Regions from separate parts of the Paenibacillus sp. NRS-1760 genome, predicted to be linked through region 1. Evidence: riboswitches for the same ligand, from Rfam matches in the RefSeq annotation. Region 1 holds a riboswitch; each other region holds the start of a gene.

Region 1 (3,085 bases):
TGTACCTTCTGCCAACGCCATATGTATTCGCTCCTTTTGTAATCCACTCTTATTATGTACTTTATCTTTCAGATATCCTTCAGATGCTACTACATTCGATAAAAAAATTACTTTTCCTTTATGACGCAGTAGCACAGCAGCCGCTCGATGAGTTCAGTTTTACTTCTAACGGACATAGAGTCCGTTATTTGGCAGAAATCGCAGCCTTTTATAACGATTAGAGCCAAATAACGGCCTTCATGTCCGCAACTACGGCCAATAAGAGAGAAATAAAGCAAATAAGGCATCTGATGTCCGTTATTATCATAAACAACTTCCGCTTACGAAAGAATCTCCCACTTCGCCCATATTTCTTGCGGATTCAATTCGTATATATCATTTTCTCTAAACATCAACTGATGCATAATGAACTCTCTGCGAATGGTTGCGAAGTCGTCATGATAACCTTTGATAAATTCGTTAATTTCCTTCTCTGTATACTGTTTCCCTCTCGTCAAATGAGAAACCATATGCTGAAGCACGATCAATTTTTTCTTATGCTGAGCCGGCATATGCTTCAGCTTACCCTCAGCTGTAAAAAAGTTGCGGATGACTGAATCCTTCAGTTTCTTATTGCTATCCTCCATGTTGTCCACTCCCTTCTCTGTACCTGCATTCCGATAAATGAGCTCCGCCGCCGCATTAGCGTTGCTCTTAATAAAATAATGGTTCAACGAAAAATAAATCGTGTTTTTCTCTCTGCGTTCATTAATTAAGCTGGCCTCTCTTAATTTGGTCGCATGATGCGTAATCGTAGCAGGAGTCACGCCTAATTTCTCTGCGAGCACCTGTCCATTAAGCTCACCTTCAGCCAGCATAATCAACAATTTAATTCTCGTCGAATCGGATAATGCCTTATGATAGGCTACCACCTTATCTAATTGCACCGTTCGCCACCTCTTCCTCCACCAAACAAATTTAACTAATGTCTAATTAGATATTTATCTAATAAGATAATAATACGCCACCTATTATTTGTCAAACACAATAATCTTGAAAATACAAACAGTAAGCTTGGCGCATAAAAAAAACTGACAGGTCTCTGCCTGCCAGCATGAAATAAACTCCCCTTACTCAACTACCATGCATCGTTAATTTTCCGAATACAGGTTGTCGTCATCCGCAATGCTCTGAATATCCTCCGAGCTTATGCTGAAATAACCATAGCCCTCTGCCTGCTGTTTCTTTAACGCTTTTTCTTTAAAAAACTTGGGGCTGCCCTCGCCTGCATCCTCATCATAAACGAGCAGAATACCGTCCGTTTTCCGAAACAGCAGCTCGTCCCTAGCCGTAAACTGCCAAATGCCATTATACGGCTGGTTGCTGACCGAAGCGTAATAATCGACCCCTTTTAAAACCTGCTGATAAAACTCCTTTTTATCATCCTTCCATTTCTCTTCCGGATTGCTGTATGCCGAAATAATTGAAAGTCTCAAATGAGGATAAATTTCCTTCAGCGCAATCACGACCTCGCACGCCCACAAATCCACGCCATATTGACCCGGGGTAATCACCCACTCAAGCCCATCTTCTATAAGCGGAACCAGCTTGCCTGTCAGCGCTTTTTTTATATAAACAATGCCCTCATGCTTCTGGCTAAAAATATTAAGTTCATGCGCTCGGTAGCCCGTTACGAGTAAATTTTTCATTTGTCCAACGCCTTTTCGGATAATTATGGTTTACATCTATCCAGTGTATGCTATAGTAGAAAAAATACAAATTGCATATAAACCTATTTATTTCACTAGGGGAGCCTACCGGCTGAGATGGAGCAACTGCTCCGGACCCTTGGAACCTGATCTGGATCATTCCAGCGGAGGGAAGTGGAGCAGCAAAGCATTCATCCATGCGCGCAAGCCTTGTGTGATCGTTAGACCCGCTCATTTCCCCTCGGAAATGGGTGGGTCTTTATTTGTTTACGGAGGGATGCGTATTACAGCTATAATCTCACTTCACCAAGTAAGCTACACCTACGACAAGCTTGCTGAAACATCTATACTGTCTAATCTTTCGCTTCAAGCCTACTCAGGTGAGTTTGTCTCTATCATCGGTGCTAGCGGCTCAGGCAAAAGCACTCTCTTTAAGCTCATGGCCGGATTGCTTCAGCCTAGCCTAGGTGAAATTAGGCTGCATGGCAAGCCTGCCCCCAATCGTCTCGGCAAAATTGCTTATATGCCGCAAAAGGATCTTCTTCTGCCATGGAGAACAATACTCGGCAATTGTCTGCTTCCACTTGAGCTGGCACGCAGCAATCCCCATTATACCACGATCCAAATCATAGAGCTGCTTGCTCGCTTCGGACTGGCAGGCTATGAACAAGCTTACCCTGACGAGTTGTCAGGCGGCATGCGACAGCGGGCAGCTTTTCTGCGCACGCTAGTAACCGGACAAGAGCTGCTGCTGCTGGACGAACCGTTTGGCGCGCTTGATGCCATGACCAAACGCGGCATGCATAAGTGGCTGCTCGAGCTGTGGAGCGATCTTGGAATAACAGTACTCTTTATCACACATGATCTTGAGGAAGCGATATTGCTGAGCGACCGCATTTATTTGTTGCCAGGTGCTGCTAGCGAAGCGCAAGGGATACAGGAAATAGTCGTTCCTTTGCCGAGACCAAGACACTATGAGCAAAATTATGAACCCGACTTCATCAAGCTGCGGCAAGATTTGGAGCGAAGACTGCATGCGCAAACCTCTAATTAACCAGTGGCTGAGCCATTACGGACTATTTATACTGCTGCTCTTTAGCTTACTGCTCGTTTGGCAAGCGGTCGCACAGCTCGGATTGGTTCCACCCTACATACTGCCGTCACCTAGCTCAATAGCTCAGGCATTAATCGAAGATGGCCATCTGCTGCTTGGCAAACATCTGCTGGCTACGCTTAAAGAAGTGTCCCTCGGTTTTCTATTGTCGATTATTATTGGGACTACGCTCGCAGCAGGCATGTACACTTTCCGAATACTGGAGAAGGCGCTGTACCCGTTTGTCGTCATCAGTCAGACCATCCCGCTTATCGCTCTGTCGCCAATTTTCATTATGTGGTTT
Region 2 (3,085 bases), on a different contig from region 1:
CAGTGCTGCCGGCTTCCAAATTTTCGGCCAAATCGATTTCTTATTGCCCATCTGGATATTTCTCCAGCAGCCTGCCCATGGAAGCGCCGTTTGCCGGATTGTAGTAAATTTTAATTTGTGAAATAACGGACGGGCAGCCCATCTCCGCCATCGCCTCGCTCATCGACTGCACGACGCTGAGCAGATGGCTCAGCTCACCCTCCATCGTCGTTTCAAGCGGTGCTACACGATAAGGAACACCTGCCGCTTTAATGATTTCAATTGCACGATCCACGTAAGGAATAACACTTTCGCCGCCTGGCGTTGTCGGTAATATTTGAATACTTACTAATGCGTTTGCCATTTGATTTCCTTCTTTCTCATCGTTGTAAGTGAGAGTGGGCTTTCCCGCCCTCCATATGTTCGAATAGCTTATTGTGGTAAAAATTCGTTCGTAAATGCCTTCTCCGCTTCAAGCTCCTTCTCCAGCAGCTTGTGCTCAAACATCCATGCCGCATAGTTTTCCCATACGCTTAACTTCTGTTCGCCCCAGCGCGGCGCGTCATCTTGATATTTGGAGCTTAACCATTTTTGGCTGGCGCGCACAAGCTCTGCGTTCAAATCCGGCTCTGCTTTTATTAAAATTTCTGCTGCATCCTCCGCATTGCTGATCGCGTATTGGTAGCCCTTGGATACGGCAGCAGTAAACGCTTTGACTGTTTCCGGCTTATTCTTAATCAAATCTTCGTTCGTCACGATTACCGGCGTATAATAATCCAGTTTGTCGCTGTAGTCTGTTAAATAAACCATATTGATCTTCTCGCCGCGCAGCTCTGCTTCCACGCCAGTCCATGCGTAGTAAATCCATGCAAAATCAATATCCCGTTTCACTGCTGTAAAAAAGTCGCCGTCGCCGATGCTTATCATATTTACTTTGCTCACATCTGCACCCTTCTCCTGCATAAGCGATTGAATGACCGCCTCCTCAACAGGAGCGCCCCAGCCGCCATACGTTTTTCCTTCAAATTTCTCAGGTGAATCGATTCCCTTTGCAAGCGGAGAAGCAAAACCTGAGGTGTTGTGCTGAATGACAGCGGCGATCGATACGAGCGGCACGCCGGCAATTCTCGCCATCGTGACTGACTCCTGATAGCTTACGCCAAACTGCACATTGCCCGAAGCGACCATTTGATCGGCACCGCTTTGTCCTGGTTGAATAATTTCAACATCCAAGCCTTGCTCCTTAAAAAAACCTTTATCTCTAGCTACATAAAGTCCGGTATGATTCGTATTTGGTGTCCAGTCGAGTACAACCTGCACCTTCTCTAGCGGCTTGTCCGCTGTTCCCTCTTGCTCTTTCGGCTGTTCGCCCTTGTTCCCAGCGCCACCGCCGCAGCCTGCCAGCGCCAATACGAACACTAGCATCGCGGCCACGATTTTCCACGACAAATGCCCTGTTTTTTTCTGATTCATGATGTTGTTCCCCTCTCCATGCTTCGATTCTTATAGGCGACGACTCCTCGTAGTATCCGGTTCCATGGCTGCATCATTCTAATCGCAACAAAAAAAAGCGTCCCCCTAATCCGGAGGACGCCATATCATTGGCTGTGCAGCTGTTTATACAGCAAATGCTTGATCAATTTGATCTCGCCTGCTTGCTAAACAGAGCTTCTGTCCCTACGCTGGCATTATCCAGATCAGGTTTAACGGGTCGGAATTGTATAGAAAATCCCCTCTCAGCCGGCCTAACCAGCTCCCCGGAACATATTCGGTTTCGTCAATACCATTCATTGTATAGCAAAACCCGCATTTAATGCTAGTTTTTTTTGAAAATGATTATCATCAAGCCGCGATACTCATCCTCTTACTATGCGGCAGCCAGAACGTGCAGCTCCTGCACCCGCTGTCATTGCCCTAGATCAACATGCTCATCCAGCCATTCAACCTTTGCTTCTTCAGCAGCCTTCGAACCTTCTAAGTCTGCCGTATCTTGGATCTCTACTGCAGAAGCAAGGCGTCCATATACGAGCAAATAAGCAGCTGTCAGCTCTTTTGACATCTCTTCAGACGTTAGCCGCTCTAGCAGATGGATGTATTCTAGCTGCTCCTGCGGTTTATTATCCGCACGTGTAATCTTCACATAGGTAAAACCAGCCTGCAAATAAAGCTGGCTAACTTGTTCTGCTGAGTACTGTGATGCCGCTTGATGCTGTGCTTGTGCATTAGCAGGATCTAAATATTGCCGAATATTGTCGAAATAATAACGATTGGCAAAACACCCGACTAGCCAGCCGCCAGGCTTTAGAAGACGAACTAGACTTTTCATTGCTTGCGGTGTCCCGTATGCATGAGCATCTCCGATTACGATGCCGTCAAAACCTTCAGCAGGCAGCCTCCAATCCTTCGGATCATTCGAGCGGAATACGGTAATTCCCGAAGCTTCTGCTACTCTAGCCGCCAGCTCGTTACGTTCAACTCCGTACCATATTGCGGTTGGGAAATGCTTTTTCATATGCAATATCGTAGCTCCGCAACCGCAACCTATTTCCATAATCGAGCAATTCTCGCGTCTGTACTCATACGATTCCCGCTCAATTACGGTGCTTAAATCCATTCGTATATACGTTGCATCACCAGGGTCAAAGCCCCATTTGGACATAAAAACAATAGCATTTTTTCTGAAGTTTTGTACATATTGTTCTGGCTCTGAGCTAAAGGAGATGCTCCCGTAATGATGAATAAACGTATCGCCGCACAGCATCAGCTTATATCCCGCCAGCCGGAGCCGCAGGCTATAATCATCATCTTCAAAATTGCCGATTCCGAAGATCTCGTCGAGCGATCCCGTTTTCTCCCATGCTTCTCTCCGCAGCAGAAGGCAGTAGCCGACCAGCTTCACGCGCTCCTCCCATTTTGTTCTGTCAGGGTTGGCATGCAGTGCCGAAGCAAACAGCTCCATTTCATCTATCGTCGTATAGGTGACCGGGATCGTCGTCCAGTAGGAAGCCGAATTCGTAACGGGGCTGACCGCCCCGATTCGTTCATCACTAAATAAGCAGCGCTTGAGACCGTCAAGCCAGCTTGGCGTTACGATTGTATCGTTATT
Region 3 (3,085 bases), on a different contig from region 1:
CCTCCACCTTCATTTCACCCTCCTATATTTCTTCTGCAAACTTGCATAAGTGCTTGCAGGCAGCAGATAGAATCATCGTAAATAGCGAGTTTCTAAGGCGAATTGTAGTGTCGAAAGCGCCAGAGGTCGCTTCGAAGCTGCGAGTCATTTATCCTGGGGTAGATACGGGCAGGTTCCCTTCACAATATTCCTCCGAAGGAGCCGCTAAACGGGAGAGTTTAAGGCAAAAGAGAGGATTGAATGGTAAAAAAGTGGTGCTTTTTATGGGGAGGCTTATTCCGCTTAAGGGCGTTCATCATCTTCTCAATATCGTGCCGCAGCTTGCCAAAAGCCATCCGGAGCTCGTCGTTATCATCGTAGGGAGCCCATTTTATGGCTCGCATCGCAAAACGGCTTATGCTCGCAAGCTTGAACAGCTTGGACGCAAATGTCCGGGTCATGTTCGTTTTGTGCCCTACGTGCCGCATTCGGAAGTGCCCAGCTGGATGCTCGTTGCCGATGTAGCGGTCGTTCCATCTGGACAGAGGGAGGCATTTGGGCTCGTTAATGTCGAGGCGATGTCCTGCGGCGTTCCGGTAGTCGCAACACGTGCAGGCGGAATGAAAGAAATTATCCGTAATGGCGAAACGGGCTATTTGGTCAATCAGCTTCATATCGAGCGAGAGCTGCGAGAAAAGCTGCATCTGCTGCTTCGCGATAAACAGCTCAGGCAGAAGCTGGGGCGCCGCAGCCGCGAGCGTGTGGAGCAGACATTTACATGGCGTCACACCGCTGATCGATGGGTAAGGCTGCTGAAGGAAAGCGGACTGTAGCAGGCTGTGTTTTTCCGCGGTTTGGAAAATAGAGGGTTGACACCCTTCTTTACTAAACGGTATAGTCAAACAAGGAAATCCACTAGGGGCGCCGTAATGGCTGAGATAAAGCGAATCGCTTTGGTCCCTTTGAACCTGATCTGGGTTATGCCAGCGTAGGAAAGTGGGATTGTGCGTTTATGCTTTGCGCGTGAAAGCTCTGCCGGAATCTGCTGAAGCCTCAGCTTATGCGGCAAGACTTTATCTGCTTAAGGGGAACCCTTGCAAGATAACACTCGCATGACGACACTCTTCGACCGCTCCTTTGCTGGAGCGGTTTTTTTGTTTGGCGCCAGTGAATCGATAAAGCTTTGTGGCCGCCATGCACGCTCCAGCAATTGCAGCTCTTGTAGCAGCCTAGCTACTTGTATAGCAGCGGTGTTTTAAACTTTCTCATATGCTTGCGTATGCCTCCAGGAGGAATTCTATTATTCCATTAGGAGGTTTTTGTTATGTCTATTTTTTCTACTCCGCTTCCGGGCAGCCGCAAGGTGTACGTCGAGGGCTCAAAGGGAAACATCCGTGTTCCGATGAGAGAAATTGCACTTGAAGCTAGTACTGGCAGAAATGGTGAAGAGCTGCCGAATGAACCTGTAAGAGTTTATGATGCAAGCGGTCCTTATACCGATGAAACGTATGAGGCAGATGTTCGGCGTGGTTTGCCCGGTATTCGCAGCGAATGGATTTTGCAGCGTGGTGATGTAGAGCCCTATGAGGGCAGGGAAATCAAACCTGAGGATAATGGATTTATTTCGGCTGAAAAAGCAGAGCAGCGAGGCGCTGAACGATTCCCGGGGTTAACGAGGAAACCGCTTCGTGCCAAAACAGGGCAAAATGTTACGCAGCTTCATTACGCCCGCAAAGGGATCATTACTTCTGAGATGGAATACATCGCTATTCGCGAAGGGATGAGTGCAGAGTTTGTGCGCAGCGAAATCGCGGCCGGCCGTGCCATTATTCCAACGAACATCAACCATCCAGAAAGTGAGCCGATGATTATTGGGCGGCAGTTTCACGTTAAAATCAATGCTAATATCGGCAACTCTGCTGTAGCATCTTCGATTGAAGAGGAAGTGGAGAAGATGACTTGGGCGACGCGCTGGGGAGCCGATACGATTATGGATTTGTCCACGGGGAAAAACATCCATACGACGCGGGAGTGGATCGTGCGGAATTCACCAGTTCCAGTTGGCACAGTGCCCATTTATCAGGCGCTGGAGAAAGTGAACGGCAAAGCAGAAGACCTTTGCTGGGAAGTATTCCGCGATACGCTTATTGAACAAGCCGAGCAGGGCGTTGATTATTTTACGATTCATGCTGGTGTGCTGCTGCGCTATATACCACTCACGGCAAAGCGCGTTACGGGCATTGTCTCGCGAGGCGGATCAATTATGGCAGCTTGGTGCCTGGCACATCATAAGGAGAATTTCCTATATACGCATTTTGAAGACATTTGTGAAATTATGAAAGCATACGACGTATCATTCTCGCTCGGTGACGGCCTGAGACCCGGTTCTATAGCAGATGCCAATGACGCTGCTCAGTTTGCTGAGCTGGATACGCTTGGTGAGCTAACGAAGATTGCATGGAAACATGATGTACAAGTGATGATTGAAGGCCCTGGCCATGTGCCTATGCATTTGATCAAAGAAAATATGGATCGTCAGCTGGAAGTATGCGATGAAGCGCCTTTCTATACATTAGGACCGCTAACGACCGATATCGCGCCAGGCTATGATCATATTACTTCGGCAATTGGAGCTGCGATGATTGGATGGTTCGGCACGGCGATGCTTTGTTATGTAACACCGAAGGAGCACCTTGGGCTCCCGAATAAGGAGGATGTGAAGGAAGGCGTTATTACTTACAAAATCGCAGCGCATGCGGCTGACTTGGCGAAAGGGCACCAGGGAGCGAAGCTGCGTGATGATGCATTGTCCAAAGCGCGATTCGAGTTTCGTTGGCGTGATCAATTCCATCTGTCGCTTGATCCAGAGCGTGCGATGGCTTACCACGATGAGACGCTTCCGGCAGATGCAGCTAAATCTGCTCATTTCTGCTCCATGTGCGGGCCGAAATTTTGCAGCATGCGAATCACTAAAGATATAAGAGAGTATGCCGCGCAAAACGATATGGAAACAACGGAAGCCATTGAAGCGGGAATGAAGGAAAAATCAGATGCATTCAAGGCGGCAGGGAGCAAGATTTATGGTTGATTCTGTTCTTGATGCTTT

Evidence for each region. A riboswitch is a leader RNA that binds a small molecule or an ion and turns the genes downstream of it on or off. The one in region 1 is predicted to bind thiamine pyrophosphate.
Region 2: linked by a shared signal. The riboswitch ahead of ACIFSR_RS03860 (ABC transporter substrate-binding protein) and the one ahead of ACIFSR_RS00880 (ABC transporter ATP-binding protein) in region 1 are both predicted to bind thiamine pyrophosphate.
Region 3: linked by a shared signal. The riboswitch ahead of thiC (phosphomethylpyrimidine synthase ThiC) and the one ahead of ACIFSR_RS00880 (ABC transporter ATP-binding protein) in region 1 are both predicted to bind thiamine pyrophosphate.

What each region holds. Positions count from the first base shown of each region.
Region 1 is NZ_JBITPK010000005.1:52,649-55,733, forward strand. It holds gene ACIFSR_RS00865 (DUF6855 family protein) at 1-21, opposite strand, end outside; gene ACIFSR_RS00870 (metalloregulator ArsR/SmtB family transcription factor) at 321-926, opposite strand; gene ACIFSR_RS00875 (DUF1273 domain-containing protein) at 1,131-1,688, opposite strand; TPP riboswitch at 1,776-1,878, shown strand; gene ACIFSR_RS00880 (ABC transporter ATP-binding protein) at 1,966-2,742, shown strand; gene ACIFSR_RS00885 (ABC transporter permease) at 2,723-3,085, shown strand, end outside.
Region 2 is NZ_JBITPK010000006.1:297,090-300,174, forward strand. It holds gene ACIFSR_RS03850 (ABC transporter permease) at 1-51, opposite strand, end outside; gene ACIFSR_RS03855 (thiamine-binding protein) at 41-343, opposite strand; gene ACIFSR_RS03860 (ABC transporter substrate-binding protein) at 412-1,452, opposite strand; TPP riboswitch at 1,637-1,749, opposite strand; gene ACIFSR_RS03865 (glycosyltransferase) at 1,886-3,085, opposite strand, start outside.
Region 3 is NZ_JBITPK010000026.1:11,707-14,791, reverse strand. It holds gene ACIFSR_RS33375 (glycosyltransferase family 4 protein) at 1-812, shown strand, start outside; TPP riboswitch at 887-991, shown strand; gene thiC (phosphomethylpyrimidine synthase ThiC) at 1,304-3,067, shown strand; gene ACIFSR_RS33365 (ThiF family adenylyltransferase) at 3,060-3,085, shown strand, end outside.